2 regions of the Bacillus sp. SRL337 genome follow, and region 2 is predicted to be linked to the other one. Evidence: a T-box and tRNA genes for the amino acid it is inferred to sense, from the RefSeq annotation. Region 2 holds a T-box; the other holds one or more tRNA genes.
The links. A T-box is a leader RNA that pairs with one kind of tRNA and senses whether it is charged. The one in region 2 lies ahead of AC4E8A_RS17395 (valine--tRNA ligase), so its partner is inferred to be a tRNA-Val.
Positions count from the first base shown of each region.

Region 1 (8,302 bases), 1.4 Mb from region 2:
TTAGGCTGGTGATGAGGCAAATCCCGTCACCATAAAGGCTGAGCTGTGACAGCGAGGGAAATATAGTACCGAAGTTCCTGATTCCACACTGCCAAGAAAAGCCTCTAGCGAGGAAAAAGGTGCCCGTACCGCAAACCGACACAGGTAGGCGAGGAGAGAATCCTAAGGTGAGCGAGAGAACTCTCGTTAAGGAACTCGGCAAAATGACCCCGTAACTTCGGGAGAAGGGGTGCTCTGGTAGGGTGCAAGCCCGAGAGAGCCGCAGTGAATAGGCCCAGGCGACTGTTTAGCAAAAACACAGGTCTCTGCGAAGCCGTAAGGCGAAGTATAGGGGCTGACGCCTGCCCGGTGCTGGAAGGTTAAGGGGAGTGCTTAGCGCAAGCGAAGGTGCGAACCGAAGCCCCAGTAAACGGCGGCCGTAACTATAACGGTCCTAAGGTAGCGAAATTCCTTGTCGGGTAAGTTCCGACCCGCACGAAAGGCGCAACGATCTGGGCACTGTCTCAACGAGAGACTCGGTGAAATTATAGTACCTGTGAAGATGCAGGTTACCCGCGACAGGACGGAAAGACCCCGTGGAGCTTTACTGTAGCCTGATATTGAATTTTGGCACAGCTTGTACAGGATAGGTAGGAGCCTTGGAAACCGGAGCGCCAGCTTCGGTGGAGGCGCTGGTGGGATACTACCCTGGCTGTGTTGAACTTCTAACCCGCGCCCCTGATCGGGGTGGGAGACAGTGTCAGGTGGGCAGTTTGACTGGGGCGGTCGCCTCCTAAAGAGTAACGGAGGCGCCCAAAGGTTCCCTCAGAATGGTTGGAAATCATTCGCAGAGTGTAAAGGCACAAGGGAGCTTGACTGCGAGACCTACAAGTCGAGCAGGGACGAAAGTCGGGCTTAGTGATCCGGTGGTTCCGCATGGAAGGGCCATCGCTCAACGGATAAAAGCTACCCCGGGGATAACAGGCTTATCTCCCCCAAGAGTCCACATCGACGGGGAGGTTTGGCACCTCGATGTCGGCTCATCGCATCCTGGGGCTGTAGTCGGTCCCAAGGGTTGGGCTGTTCGCCCATTAAAGCGGTACGCGAGCTGGGTTCAGAACGTCGTGAGACAGTTCGGTCCCTATCCGTCGTGGGCGCAGGAAATTTGAGAGGAGCTGTCCTTAGTACGAGAGGACCGGGATGGACGCACCGCTGGTGTACCAGTTGTCTTGCCAAAGGCATCGCTGGGTAGCTATGTGCGGAAGGGATAAGTGCTGAAAGCATCTAAGCATGAAGCCCCCCTCGAGATGAGATTTCCCATCACTTTATGTGAGTAAGATCCCTGAAAGATGATCAGGTAGATAGGTCTGAGGTGGAAGCGTGGCGACACGTGCAGCTGACAGATACTAATCGATCGAGGACTTAACCACGTTAAAAAGCACAGGCGGCTTGACCAGAAGCGACAGGCATTAGACAGCAAGCAGATGAGGGTGTTCTTCGCCCTCGGCTGATTGATGGCTAATGACCCCGAGCTTCTAGCCGCCGGAGCTGGATTGCAAAATAGCGAAACTCGGAATCCTTTCTGATTCTTCATGACCTTTATCTAGTTTTGAGAGAACAATTTAAAAAACACTTGATTTTATAAAAAATCTTGTTATAATAAATCTGTCCTTTCAATTTACAAGCAATAATTGTCTGGTGACTAAGGCGAAGAGGTCACACCCGTTCCCATGCCGAACACGGAAGTTAAGCTCTTCAGCGCCGATGGTAGTTGGGGGATCTCCCCCTGTGAGAGTAGGACGTCGCCAGGCTTTTCGTTCCGCAGTAGCTCAGTGGTAGAGCTATCGGCTGTTAACCGATCGGTCGCAGGTTCGAGTCCTGCCTGCGGAGCCATTGCTTCCATAGCTCAGTCAGGTAGAGCACTTCCATGGTAAGGAAGAGGTCACCGGTTCGAGCCCGGTTGGAAGCTTACTAGTTTTATAAAATCGGCCCGTTGGTCAAGCGGTTAAGACACCGCCCTTTCACGGCGGTAACACGGGTTCGAATCCCGTACGGGTCACCATTACGGAGGATTAGCTCAGCTGGGAGAGCATCTGCCTTACAAGCAGAGGGTCGGCGGTTCGATCCCGTCATCCTCCACCATGATTTTGTCACAACTTAATAAAATATAAACATTTTCAAATTAGTGCCGGTGTAGCTCAACTGGTAGAGCAACTGACTTGTAATCAGTAGGTTGGGGGTTCAAGTCCTCTTGCCGGCACCACTCATTTGGAGGGGTAGCGAAGTGGCTAAACGCGGCGGACTGTAAATCCGCTCCTTCGGGTTCGGCAGTTCGAATCTGCCCCCCTCCACCATTTCTTGAATACATAGAGCAGAAAATGGACATGTTAATGAATGTCCTTTTTATTTTCGCTGATATTGGGCTATAGCCAAGCGGTAAGGCATCGCACTTTGACTGCGACATGCGTTGGTTCGAATCCAGCTAGCCCAGCCATTGTGAGCCATTAGCTCAGTTGGTAGAGCATCTGACTTTTAATCAGAGGGTCGAAGGTTCGAATCCTTCATGGCTCATCACAAAAAAAGCTTCCAGACTTATGTCTGGAAGCTTTTTTTGTGTTCAGTTATTGTTCCTGATGCCCAGACTGTCAGATGGAACACCTCAAAAAGCGGTTCAGTCATTTGTGAATTGCTTAATGAAGGAAAACAATATTATAGAAGGAGAGTTAGTTTGTAATGGGGTGAATAGCGAAGAAACACCCTACTATAGAAGGAGAGTTGGTTTGTAATGGGGTGAATAGCGGAGAAACACCCTACTATAGAAGGAGAGTTAGTTTGTAATGGGGTGATTAGTGGAGAAACACCCTATTATAGAAGGAGAGTTAGTTTGTAATGGGGTGAATAGCGAAGAAACACCCTACTATAGAAGGAGAGTTGGTTTGTAATGGGGTGAATAGCGGAGAAACACCCTATTATAGAAGGAGAGTTGGTTTGTAATGGGGTGAATAGCGGAGAAACACCCTACTATAGAAGGAGAGTTAGTTTGTAATGGGGTGATTAGTGGAGAAACACCCTATTATAGAAGGAGAGTTAGTTTGTAATGGGGTGAATAGCGAAGAAACACCCTACTATAGAAGGAGAGTTGGTTTGTAATGGGGTGAATAGCGGAGAAACACCCTATTATAGAAGGAGAGTTGGTTTGTAATGGGGTGAATAGCGGAGAAACACCCTATTATAGAAGGAGAGTTGGTCTGTAATGGGGTGAATAGCGGAGAAACACCCTATTATAGAAGGAGAGTTGGTTTGTAATGGGGTGAATAATGGAGAAGGCCTGCCTTATCCCTCCTCCTCCATGCGAATCCAGCTTCAAGGCCTAGCTGCTGGCGTACTTCCCGACTCCTTCTTGCGATAAGTCAACATCAACTCACTCTGTTCGTTGTATTTCGGTTATCTCATACTGAGTCAGTCCAGTCCGTACGCAGCTGAACAGGTCTTTTCCGCTTTTTATAGATAAGTCAACATCGAATCGCTGCCGCACTTCGTGTTTCCTTTATCTCATACGAAAGCCCTCCAATCCGTACGGCGCTTAACGCCCGCTTCCGCTTTTGATCCGTCCAGCTCCAGCGGGCAGCGCCTAGCGGATTTCGGTCTCTCTCCTTGCGATAAGTCAACATCGAATCGCTGCCGCTCTTCGTGATTCCTTTATCTCATGCGGAGGCGGTCCAGTTTGAACGCCGCTGGGCAGGCTCCCTCCGCTTTTGATCCGTCCAGCTCCAGCGGGCAGCGCCTAGCGGATTTCGGTCTCTCTCCTTGCGATAAGTCAACATCGAATCGCTGCCGCTCTTCGTGATTCCTTTATCTCATGCGGAGGCGGTCCAGTTTGAACGCCGCTGGGCAGGCTCCCTCCGCTTTTGATCCATCCAGCTCCAGCGGGCAGCGCCTAGCGGATTTCGGTCTCTCTCCTTGCGATAAGCCAACATCGAATCGCTAACGCTCTTCGTGTTTCCTTTATCTCATACGAAAGCCCTCCAATCCGTACGGCGCTTAACGCCCGCTTCCTCTTTTGATCCGTCCAGCTCCGGGAGCCTAACGGCTAGCAAACTTCCCTCCTCCTCCTTGCGATAAGTCAACATCGAATCGCTGCCGCTCTTCGTGTTTCCTTTATCTCATGCGGAGGCGGTCCAGTTTGTACGCCGCTGGGCAGGCTCCCTCCGCTTTTGATCCGTCCAGCTCCAGCGGGCAGCGCCTAGCGGATTTCGGTCTCTCTCCTTGCGATAAGTCAACATCGAATCGCTGCCGCACTTCGTGTTTCCTTTATCTCATACGAAAGCCCTCCAATCCGTACGGCGCTTAACGCCCGCTTCCGCTTTTGAATATATATACACTATCTTGTCCGGTTGAGTCATTTTGGTTTTGTTCGTTACAATGGAGGTAGTAAAGGATGAGGAGGAACTGGTATGAAGAAGAATATTTCAATTATTGGCGTGCCTATGGATTTGGGGCAGATGCGCCGTGGTGTAGATATGGGACCAAGTGCAATCCGTTATGCGGGAGTGGCAGAGAGGTTAGAGAGACTTGGCCATACGATTAATGACTTGGGGAACATTGAAATCGCCCAGCCTGAAAGAGTACATACCTCAGATTCAACATTGAGAAATTTGAAAGCGGTTGCGGAGGGGAATCAGAAGCTTGGGGATAAAGTGGATGAGGTCATTGCAAGTAATGACTTCCCGCTTGTGCTTGGTGGAGATCACAGCATTGCCATCGGGACGCTTGCCGGGGTTTCCAAACACTATGAGAATCTTGGTGTCATCTGGTATGACGCACATGGTGATCTAAATACAAGCGACACTTCGCCATCAGGCAATATCCATGGGATGCCGCTTGCTGTATCTTTAGGAATCGGCGATGAAAGCCTGACCGGTATTGGCGGCTATTCTCCTAAGGTAAAGCCTGAAAACATCGTCATCATTGGGGCACGCTCCTTGGATGAAGGTGAGAGGGAATTGATCAAGGATCGCGGAATCAAAGTGTTTACAATGCATGAAGTCGATCGCATGGGCATGACGAAGGTGATGGAGGAGGCAATCAGCTACTTGAAGGAGAAAACCGATGGCGTTCACCTGTCACTCGACCTGGACGGTTTAGACCCAAGTGATGCACCTGGTGTGGGAACACCGGTATTAGGCGGGATCAGTTACCGTGAAAGCCATTTGGCGATGGAAATGCTGGCTGAATCAAATCTCATTACATCTGCAGAATTTGTAGAAGTTAACCCGATTCTGGACGATAAGAACAGAACCGCATCGGTTGCTGTTGCCCTTATGGGTTCCCTATTCGGCGAAAAATTACTATAAAACAATAAAAGCAGCTCCTCCGGGAAGCTGCTTTTAATGATTCTCTGTCTTATGGTGAAAGGTATTTAACAAGTGGTCAAGCTCACAACTGATTTGGACGACATGTTCATTTGCAAAGGACGATTGCAGTGCCAATTTTACCATTCGGCTTCGGTGTTCCTCAATTTGTTTAAGTAATTCAGCTCTCCCCACACTAATTACCTCGTTTCCGGACTTATTTAGTCCTTTTATACCCTTAAATAAAAAATTCTAAACATTTCTTTTCTAAAATTTGTTAGGATAGAGTAGATGAAAAAAATTGAAACCTTTTTTGCTATACGTTCGTATACATGTATAGCCGCATAGAGCGGAGGTATAAAATGGATGCGCTAGTCAATAAAAGAATTAAGCAGGTGCTGAAAGGCGATCAAGATGCATTTGCTGAGGTTATCGAACTTTATAAAGATAAAGTGTTCCAGATTTGTTTCCGTATGTTAGGTAACCGCCATGAAGCTGAGGATATTGCACAAGAGGCTTTCATAAGGGCTTATGTCAATATCCATACGTTTAATCAGAAGCGGAAGTTTTCCACATGGCTTTACCGGATCGCGACAAATCTCTGCATCGATAGAATCAGGAAAAAGAAACCGGATTATTATCTTGATGCCGAAGTCACAGGGACAGATGGATTAACAATGTATTCTCAAATCGCCGCAGATGGACAGCTGCCGGAAGAAGAAGTGGAAGAAATGGAACTTCAGGCAGAAATCCAACGACAGATTTTGAAACTTCCTGATAAATACAGGTCGGTCATTGTCCTGAAGTATATTGATGAATTATCACTTCAGGAAATCAGTGAGATCCTGGATCTGCCGTTGGGTACGGTGAAAACGAGAATACATAGAGGGCGGGAAGCTCTCAGAAAACAATTAAGAAACATGTAGGAAAGGGTGTGAAGCCTTTGAAATCTTGTTGTTCTTTAGAATATGAAGAATATATCCACGAATATTTAGATGAAGAAATTTCACAAGAACACGAAAGAAAATTGAAAGAACATCTTCAAAGGTGTGAAGAATGTCAGCAATTTTTCCATGAAATGAAAAAATCAATAGCACTTGTGCAAAGCACATCACATATACAGGCACCTTCGGATTTCACGAGCAAAGTTATGGCCAGTCTCCCAAAGGAAAAGAAGAAGGTAGGGGCTCAGCGCTGGCTGAGGCATCATCCTTTATTGACAGCGGCGTCTCTGTTTTTTGTCCTGATGGTCGGCAGCCTTTTTTCCTCTTGGAACCAAAGTGACGAGTTTTCCTTTACTAAACAGCCCGATTTGATTGTAAAAGATCATACGGTCATCGTCCCTGAAGGAAAAGTAATCGATGGGAATATCACTGTAAAGAATGGTGATGTTAAAATTGAAGGCCAGGTCAATGGAGACATAACCGTCATTAACGGAAACCAATATATGGCATCTGCCGGAAGTGTTACCGGTGAAATCAAAGAGATAGATGCGGCTTTTGAATGGTTATGGTATCAGATGAAAAAAGGGGTCAAAGACACTCTGAATTGGTTTGAGAAACAACCTGAGGGTGTATAAGAAAAAGAAGGGCTTGTTTAAGGGGAATTTCCTTGGACAGTCCTTTTTTAATAGTAATCGGAGCTTATGCGTGTATATTATCCGAGTGCTTTTGTTATTTCCACTTTTTTTATTATTCAGTATGTCAATACTCTTTGTGATATAATAATAAAGTTACTAATTACATAGCCAGTTTCACGGCTATCCCTTTAGATCACTTCTATTGGAGGATACTATATGCCGTTTTTTGATGTTTACTCAAATTATTCCGTACTGGATTATGCCTCGGACATCGTAGACATACTCCTGGTATGGTTTGTCATCTACAAATTAATAATGCTAATCAAAGGGACAAAAGCCGTTCAGTTGTTGAAAGGTATTTTTGTCATCATCATCGTACGGGTGCTGAGCGGTCTGCTGGGTTTGGATACGTTGAGGTCTTTGGTCGATCAGGCCATTGACTGGGGAATCCTTGCCATTATCATCATTTTTCAGCCGGAACTTCGGCGGGCACTTGAACAGCTGGGCAGAGGAAGGCTGTTCTCAAGGAGCGGAAATCATGAGGAAGAAGAGCAGGCCCATATGATCGAAGCGATTGGCAAGGCGGTCAGTTACATGGCCAAGAGGAGGATAGGCGCACTTCTCTCCATTGAAAGGGAAACGGGCTTGAGTGAATACATAGAAACCGGTATTCCGATTCAATCCAAGATCTCTTCAGAATTGCTGATTAATATCTTCATTCCTAATACACCGCTTCATGATGGTGCAGTCATCCTGCAAAAGAGGAAGATTGCAGCAGCTGCGTGTTACCTGCCGCTATCAGAAAGCCCGTTCATTTCAAAAGAACTTGGGACGAGGCACAGGGCAGCATTGGGAATCAGTGAAGTCACGGATAGTATTACAATTGTTGTATCAGAAGAAACAGGAAGTATTTCGGTTACTATAAACGGTGATTTAAAGCGGAATGTTTCAGTCGAAGACTTGAAACTGATCCTCGAGCATGAGCTGATAGGGGATAAAGCAAATGCTTCCTCTACAAAATGGAGCTGGAGGGGGAAGAGAGACAATGGATAAATTCTTCGAAAGCCGCTGGTTTATGCGTATAGTCGGATTGCTTTTGGCCTTTGTCCTCTATGCTTCTGTCAACTTCGACGAGATGGCGATGCAGAGAAGTGAGAGCAGCAATCCGCAGGCGAACACAGAAACCATTCAGAATATACCTGTCGAAGTTTTCTATGATAGTGAGAATCTGTTTGTCAGCGGAGTTCCAGAAACCGTAAATGTGGAGCTGGATGGACCTAAGAATTTAGTTACGTCCGCGAAACAGCGAAGGGATTTCCATGTTTATGCCGATCTGAATGAACTGGGAATCGGAGATCATCAGGTGCAGCTGAAGGTTGAAGGAATTTCAGAT
Region 1 is NZ_OZ481793.1:180,605-188,906, forward strand. Features, by position in the region: rRNA gene AC4E8A_RS00950 (23S ribosomal RNA) at 1-1,409, shown strand, start outside; rRNA gene rrf (5S ribosomal RNA) at 1,674-1,790, shown strand; tRNA gene AC4E8A_RS00960 (tRNA-Asn) at 1,798-1,872, shown strand; tRNA gene AC4E8A_RS00965 (tRNA-Thr) at 1,875-1,948, shown strand; tRNA gene AC4E8A_RS00970 (tRNA-Glu) at 1,967-2,041, shown strand; tRNA gene AC4E8A_RS00975 (tRNA-Val) at 2,046-2,121, shown strand; tRNA gene AC4E8A_RS00980 (tRNA-Thr) at 2,167-2,242, shown strand; tRNA gene AC4E8A_RS00985 (tRNA-Tyr) at 2,250-2,333, shown strand; tRNA gene AC4E8A_RS00990 (tRNA-Gln) at 2,399-2,473, shown strand; tRNA gene AC4E8A_RS00995 (tRNA-Lys) at 2,478-2,550, shown strand; gene rocF (arginase) at 4,434-5,333, shown strand; gene AC4E8A_RS01005 (aspartyl-phosphate phosphatase Spo0E family protein) at 5,367-5,525, opposite strand; gene sigW (RNA polymerase sigma factor SigW) at 5,693-6,256, shown strand; gene AC4E8A_RS01015 (zf-HC2 domain-containing protein) at 6,265-6,909, shown strand; gene cdaA (diadenylate cyclase CdaA) at 7,126-7,962, shown strand; gene AC4E8A_RS01025 (CdaR family protein) at 7,955-8,302, shown strand, end outside.
Region 1: it encodes a tRNA-Val, which carries the amino acid that the T-box ahead of AC4E8A_RS17395 (valine--tRNA ligase) is inferred to sense. The anticodon was not compared.

Region 2 (8,302 bases):
ATACTTGGCTTTGTCCCAGACCGTAGACAACCCCACTCCACCCCCAAGAGGATGGAGTGGGGTTTGTTAATTTTTGAAGATTCATGACAGCAAACGTAAGCATCGCCTGTATTGAGACTCTTTTAAGCTCTCAAGGTCCTCCAGCGCATGCCATGCTTCTCTTTTGTCTCAGCCAAAACTCCTTCGATTGTTTTTTTTCGTGTTATTCGCGATCGATATTAATCTCTTCATCCCAATGACCCTGGTAACTCCTCGTTTCGACTCGAATTCCTTTCTTCTCAAATTTCTTCTTGTTGGCATTCGCTTTTACATACGTTGAATCAATGAAAACAACGAAAGCGTTAACCAAACTTTTTCAAGATACGGTATAAAATCTGTTCAAATTTTGGATCCCCACTTTCCGCATAGAACGTCATGAAAAGATCATTTTTAAAATCAATTCATATTCTTCCCCTCCACTTCATAAGTTGATAATGACATTGATTTACCTTGTTATGGAATTGAAAGGAGGAGTTTTCTTTGTCACAAGAACAACAATCGTGTTTGCGATTTTCATTGGAAGAAGCTGTTTGGTTTAAAAAAGGACAGGAAGTAGAAGAATTGCTTTCCATCTCTTTAGATCCCCATATAACGATCCAAGAGCAGGAACAATACGTACTTATCCGGGGAACACTGGATTTAACAGGTGAATATCTACCGAGCGGTTCAAATGAAGAAGACCAGGACAATTGGTATGACTTTCATCAGAATGGGAAGTACGTCCACCATGTAGAGTTCAGGGAAAAAGGGGAGTGCGAATTTACACACAGCTTTCCTGTTGATGTAACAATTCCAAAGAACCGCATTGCCAACATGAATGAAATTGATGTATATGTCGATTCATTCGATTATGTGGTTCCTGAAAATGCATGTCTGAAGTTGAATGCCGACCTGACAATTTCCGGTATCTATGGTGAACAGCAGGTCCAGGCATCGTTTGAACTGGCTGAGGATCAAGTGATTGAACCAGTTTATCGCTCTGCCCCTGCTGCAGAAGTTCTTCAGGAAACAGAGGAAGAAGAAACATTTGATGAGCTCAACGAACCAGAATACGAAATTGATCGAGGCGAGGAAGAAGCAGAAGTTGAAATAGAAGTTGAAACAGAAGTAGTAGTTGATGAAGAACTATACGAAGACGACGGCGAAGAAGATGATGAAGATACTTATGAGCCGTTTACGGTTGAAGGGAGAAGAGCTCCGGAGGAAGAGGAAGAAGTAATCATCCCAATTTCTTATGAAGCGAAAAAAGAATCTCCGCCAGTTTTTTCTTATGATGAAGACGAATTTCAATACGCAAGAGGAGAGCAGCAAATAGAGTTTGAGGAAGAAGAGTCCCCTGAAGTTGTCCAGATGATTGAAAATGATGCAGCTATGGAAGAAGAAGAAGAAAGCAGCTCTTCGCCGGATGCGAAAGGCAAGAAGAAGTCTCTTTTTAAGAAAAAAACAGAGATGATTTCTTTAACTGATTTCTTTGCCCGCAAAGACGAGGGAAGAGCAGCGAAAATGAAGGTTTGTATCGTTCAGCAAGGGGAGACACTTGAGCTGATTGCTGACAAGTACGAGTTATCGATTCCTCAGTTACTGCGTGTGAACCATCTGGAGGCACATCAGGATGTTACGGAGGGTCAGGTTTTGTATATTCCTAAAGAAGAAGCAGCTTATAAGAATTAACTTGTGGTGGGCAGGGTCTGATCCTTGCTCTTCTGTTTTTTTCCCGGAAACTCATTAGAAGGTTGAAGCTGTATGACATGCTGAAAATGGTAAGCTAATGCAACAGAAAAGTTTAGAGATGGAAAAAAAGGTTTTCCAACAGAGAGAGCAAAGGGACGATGTAGGGTCCGATCGGTGTTGGACAAAAAAACAGCCCAGAAAAGCAGACCCAATTCCATTAGTTCCGGATAACTACAAATCCCAACAGGCTGGAGTCAAACAGGAGCCCTTAACGTTTAAACTATAAAGCAGGTGAGGGGAATGGCTAACGACGAAAATTTAACTGCTGTTTTAAAACCGTATGGTGTCCAACCGCATTTTACCGAGGATTTCGGCAAAATTCAAAAAGTGTATACAGAAAAGGGGACGCTCGCTGTCAAAAAGATACCTGCGGGGAAGGGAGTGGACTTTGTCAGGAATGTCCAGCATCTGTTTCAGTCAGGTTATCACAGGATTGTGCCGATTTATCCGACCCTCGACGGAAGGTATGCGATTTGGCAGGAGAATGATTTGTATTATGTCATGCCCTGGCTGGCAAACGAGGTAAAAGAAAATCACTTCGAAAGGCATCAGACACTTTTCCGGGAGCTGGCCAGGCTTCATACCCTCTCTTCCAAAGATCAAAAAATAGGGAAAGAGGAGCGTGAGGAACATTACGAAACCTTGAATTCCAGGTGGGAAAAAGATCAAAATTTCCTTGAGGAGTATATCGAGCTGTGTGAAAAGGAATGGTACATGTCACCATTTCAGCTGACGTACTGTATGTATTACGCGGACGCCTCGCAGGCTTTGAAATTTGCGAGAAAGAGATTTGACAGCTGGTATGAGGAAACGAAGGAGCTTGAAAAGGTCAGGAGTGTCGTCGTACACGGAAAGATCTCCCCTGAACATTTTTTATATGATGAAAGGGGATCAGGTTATTTTTCCAACTTTGAAAACACCAGGATCGCTTCTCCGATTCATGACCTTCTGCCGTTCCTTTCTAGAACCCTGAAGACGTATCCGAAAGCATATGATGAATGTTTTGACTGGCTCATGACATATTGCAGCCATTTTTCATTCAGGAATGAGGAAAAATTGTTATTCTTAAGCTATCTCGCTTACCCGAGCGGCCTGATTACCGTTGTCAAAAAATATCATGAAACCCCAAAAGAAAAACGGAATGAAATCAAGTTCCTGAGGAAACTGCAGCATCACTACTGGCTGTTGAAAAATACAGAATATATCGTGATGAAGTGGGAAGAGTGGGAACAACGGAAAAAAGAAGCGCAGCAGAAAGCACAAGAAGGAGCTTCATCCTCTTAGGGGAGAAGCTCCTTTTTATAACCATTCAAAATAAAGGGCAACCGCAAGGCCGATGAAAATCGCCAGTAATAAGACATCAAATGTGGTAGGGATGAGTATGGTCCTGATCCCTTGAAAAATACAGAATGGGATACTGAACTGCTTACCAACGTTTCTGCAGGTCCGAAGCCAAGGAGGCAGTAAATAGGGATTATATTTTTTCCGCAAATGATCTCCTCCCAACATGATTTATATTATTCTATGTGAAGAATATTTGATTGTTCCGCATTTGTCCGGAAAAGTTTTTTGCATTATTTTTAAAAAAATGGGCGATAATGATTGACGAATAGAATTAATATCCTATACTATATTGAATAATAGTTAATACATTCGAAATGCAACGAAAGGGAAGAGTACTTTGAAACTCGCCTCCAGAGAGGGAAATCATCTGCTGAAAGATTTCCCAGGTAAAGACAAAGGAATGTCGCCCTTGAGCAGTTTCCGTGAAAGACCAGTAGCGGAAACCGGTTTAAAGCCGTTATCTCAATGAAGTGCCAGGTGTCAATTTAGCCTGTGTAAAAAGGTGGTACCGCGAATAGCTCCCTCGTCCTTTTAGACGAGAGGAGTTTTTTTATATTTCTGGAAAAAACCACAAAGCGGCACCAACTATAAGGAGGATGAGATCATGGAAAACAATGAAATCAGCATGCCGACCAAATATGATCCGCAATCGATTGAAAGCGGAAGATACCAATGGTGGCTGGACGGTAAATTTTTTGAAGCAGAAAGTGACAAAGAGAAAGAACCATACACAATCGTTATCCCGCCGCCAAACGTTACAGGCAAGCTGCATTTGGGGCATGCATGGGATACAACACTGCAAGACATCCTGACAAGAATGAAAAGGATGCAGGGATATGATGTACTATGGCTTCCGGGAATGGACCATGCCGGCATCGCCACTCAGGCCAAAGTTGAAGAAAAGCTTCGCAATGAAGGAAAAACAAGGTATGACCTTGGCCGTGAAAAGTTCCTTGAAGAAACATGGAAGTGGAAAGAGGAATACGCAAAACACATCCGTGCACAGTGGGCTAAGCTTGGGCTCGGACTTGATTACACAAGGGAACGTTTTACCCTTGACGCAGGCCTTTCAGACGCGGTTAAAGAAGTTTTTGTTACACTATATGAAAAAGGCTTGATTTACCGCGGCGAATATATCATCAACTGGGACCCAGCAACGAAGACGGCGCTCTCCGATATCGAAGTTATCCATCAGGATGTTCAAGGCGCTTTCTACCACATGAAATATCCATTGGCTGACGGATCAGGGCATATTGAAATTGCGACTACACGTCCTGAAACAATGCTGGGGGATACAGCAGTTGCGGTACATCCTGAAGATGACCGCTATAAGCATCTGATCGGCAGGAAAGTAACACTTCCAATCGTCGGCCGTGAGATTCCGATTGTCGGAGATGATTATGTAGATATGGAATTCGGTTCAGGAGCCGTTAAAATTACACCAGCCCATGATCCAAATGATTTCGAAATCGGGAACCGCCACAATCTTGATCGCATCCTGGTTATGAATGAAGATGGAACAATGAATGGCAATGCAGGAGAATACCAGGGAATGGATCGATTCGCCTGCCGCAAGCAAATTGTTAAAGACCTGCAGGAGACCGGTGTTCTCTTCAAAATTGAAGATCATATGCATTCTGTCGGCCATTCTGAACGAAGCGGAGCGGTTGTAGAGCCTTACCTATCCACTCAGTGGTTTGTTAAGATGCAGCCACTTGCTGACAAAGCGATAGAGCTTCAAAATAGAGAAGATAAGGTTACATTCGTTCCAGACCGTTTTGAAACATCATACCTTCGCTGGATGGAAAACACGCGCGACTGGTGCATCTCCCGCCAGCTGTGGTGGGGACACCGCATTCCGGCTTGGTATCATAAAGAAACAGGTGAAATTTACGTTGGGAAGGAAGAACCGGCGGACATCGAGAACTGGAGACAAGAAGTGGATGTTCTGGATACGTGGTTCAGTTCAGCGTTATGGCCGTTCTCTACAATGGGCTGGCCGAACACTGAAGCTGAAGACTTCAAACGCTATTATCCGACAGATGCGCTTGTAACAGGATATGATATTATCGGTTTCTGGGTTTCACGCATGATTTTCCAAGGACTTGAGTTTACAGGGAAACGCCCTTTCAAAGATGTTCTGATCCACGGTCTTGTAAGGGCAGAAGACGGCCGTAAGATGAGTAAGTCCCTTGGAAATGGTGTCGATCCCATGGAAGTGATCGATCAATATGGGGCAGATGCGTTAAGATATATGCTCTCTACAGGAAGTTCTCCAGGACAGGATCTCCGTTATTCTACCGAAAAGGTTGAATCTGTTTGGAACTTTGCCAATAAGATCTGGAATGCTTCAAGATTTGCCTTGATGAATATGGATGGTCTTAAATATGAAGAAATCGACCTGACGGGTGAAAAATCAGTTGCGGATAAATGGATTCTGACGCGATTGAATGAAACCATTGAAACGGTAACGAAATTAGCTGACCGCTATGAGTTCGGTGAAGTCGGCCGCATCCTTTACAATTTCATCTGGGATGACTTCTGTGACTGGTACATTGAAATGGCAAAGCTGCCGTTATATGGGGAAGATGAATCTGCGAAGAAAACAACCAGGTCGATCCTGGCTTATGTTCTTGATAATACGATGAGATTGCTTCACCCATTCATGCCATTTATTACCGAGGAAATATGGCAGAACCTGCCGCATAAAGGCGAATCTATTACGGTTGCTGAATGGCCGTCAGTAAAAGAAGAATTCTCGGATAAAGGCGCTGCTGAAGAAATGAAGCTGCTCGTTGAAATCATCCGGGCGGTACGGAATATCCGCGCCGAGGTAAATACACCGTTAAGCAAACAAATCAAGCTGCTTTTGAAAGCGAAAGATGAGCAAACATTAAACACACTTGAAAAGAACAAAGGCTACATCGAGCGCTTCTGTAATCCGGAAGAGTTGACGATTTCCACAGAAATTGAAGCTCCTGATAAAGCCATGACAGCTGTCGCAACAGGTGTTGAATTATTTCTTCCATTAGAAGGGCTTATCAATATCGAGGAAGAGATCGCCCGACTTGAAAAAGAATTGGAAAAATGGAATAAAGAAGTTTCCAGGGTACAAGGCAAGCTGAACAATGAGAAGTTCATCAGTAAGGCTCCCCAAAAGGTTGTTGATGAAGAGCGGGCCAAAGAAGCCGATTATCTTGAAAAGCGCAGTACTGTTGAAGCGCGAATCAAGGAATTAAAAGGTCAATAATAACTTGTGAAAGTACGGGACTGGTCAAGGACGAGGTATAACGTCTGTAAGACCGGTCCCGATTTTCGATAGGAGGTCAAAATGGCACATACATATAAGGAGGCAGTGGACTGGATCCATTCCAGGTTACGGCTTGGCATAAAGCCTGGATTAAGCAGGATGGAGTGGATGATGGAAAAACTGAACCACCCTGAAAATGAACTGAAGGCTGTTCATATTGCCGGAACGAATGGAAAAGGTTCCACTTTGACATTCCTGCGCAACATACTGGAATCCGCAGGGTATGACACAGGAACTTTTACTTCACCATATTTTGAAGTATTCAATGAAAGAATCAGCGTCAATGGAAAACCGATCTCGGATAAGGAAATTGTGGAGTTGGTAAACGTCGTCATCCCGCTGGCAGAGGAGCTGGAGGAAACCGAATGGGGAGGGCCATCAGAGTTTGAAGTCATTACATGTATGGCTTTATATTATTTTGCCCGCATCAATCCAGTCCCGATTGTTCTGTTTGAAGTTGGACTAGGGGGCCGTTTCGATTCCACGAATGTTATCGACCCATTGATTTCGATCATAACGAATATAGGAATGGACCACACTCAATTCCTTGGTGATACGATCGCGGAAATCGCTTTTGAAAAAGCGGGAATCATAAAAAACGGAAAGCCTGTCATAACGGCAGCTTCGCAGGAGGATGCCCAAAAAGTAATAATATCTAAAGCGTCAGAAATGCAAGCAGAATTATTTATGCTCAATCAGGATTTTGAAATCAAGTACGAAGGCCCTTCTCAGAACGGAGAGAGATTTGAATTTTTTAGTGAAGGTGGAAAAAGAAGTTTTGAAATCGGAATGATCGGCAGGCACCAAACAGAAAATGCTTCCCTCGCGGTTCAAGCTGCCTATCTTTTAAACCAAAGATATTCATTTCAAATCGAAGAGAAAGCCGTCGAAAATGGATTGGTTTCCGCTCATTGGCCGGGGAGGATGGATAAAGTGAATGACACTCCAGCTGTCTTTTTGGACGGGGCCCACAATCCTGAAGGGATGCAGACACTGATCAACACGATTGACACGAGATTTAAGGGGAAGAATGTTCAAATCTTATTTGCTGCATTGAAAGACAAGGACCTGACCTCCATGCTTAAGAAGCTTGAAGGAAAAGTATCTGAAATCGCGTTGACCACTTTCGACTTTCCAAGAGCTGCATCTCCAGAAGAACTCTCAGCACACTTTCAACGAGGGAATCACCGCGTTGTAAGAGACTGGGAAACCTATGTGGCAAACTTCATAGCAGATGGCCGGGAAGAAGATATATTGATTGTAACAGGGTCGCTGTACTTTTTATCTGCCGTGAGGCCGAAGGTTGTAGACAACTGATAGTATTTGTAAATTTTTCATGACTTTTCTGGTGTAGTTTGATAAAATATTCTTAAACTTGTGACTTTTTAACTAAAATGGGTAGATTTTACTATACAGAGTAGAAGGAAGGAGGGAGGTTGATGACGATTACTAAGGTTCAGGAAACGATCATATGGGCAGTTTGGGCTTTGCTGGTTCCTGCAGGGATTTATTTTACCTATCAATATTTTCCTCCGGTTAACGTTGATGTACTTAGTATATTGGCGTTTATTGTCTTTACGATCATCATTTCGGTCATGCCGATAGTCATTAATGGCCTTCCGATTCTGCTCATACAATGGGTTTCGCTGGCGGCATTCTTAAAATTCGGCCTGTTCTTTGAAGTGGTTCTGCTGCAGATTGCCATTTTCACTTATATGATCCGCCTGCGGATAGGGAAAAGTGATTTGTACCGGCTGCCTTGGAACTCGATCATGTTCTTCCTTATGTCAGTATTCAGCGGTCTGGTGTATTTTTCTATTGGCGGCACCATCGGGTATACGCCTGTAGAATCGATATTTTTCCCTGCCCTCATCTATC
Region 2 is NZ_OZ481793.1:3,416,807-3,425,108, reverse strand. Features, by position in the region: partial or broken gene AC4E8A_RS17415 (IS5/IS1182 family transposase) at 206-383, opposite strand; gene spoVID (stage VI sporulation protein D) at 520-1,710, shown strand; gene ysxE (spore coat protein YsxE) at 2,011-3,054, shown strand; gene AC4E8A_RS17400 (hypothetical protein) at 3,070-3,261, opposite strand; T-box leader at 3,425-3,648, shown strand; gene AC4E8A_RS17395 (valine--tRNA ligase) at 3,719-6,364, shown strand; gene AC4E8A_RS17390 (bifunctional folylpolyglutamate synthase/dihydrofolate synthase) at 6,446-7,741, shown strand; gene AC4E8A_RS17385 (sensor domain-containing diguanylate cyclase) at 7,864-8,302, shown strand, end outside.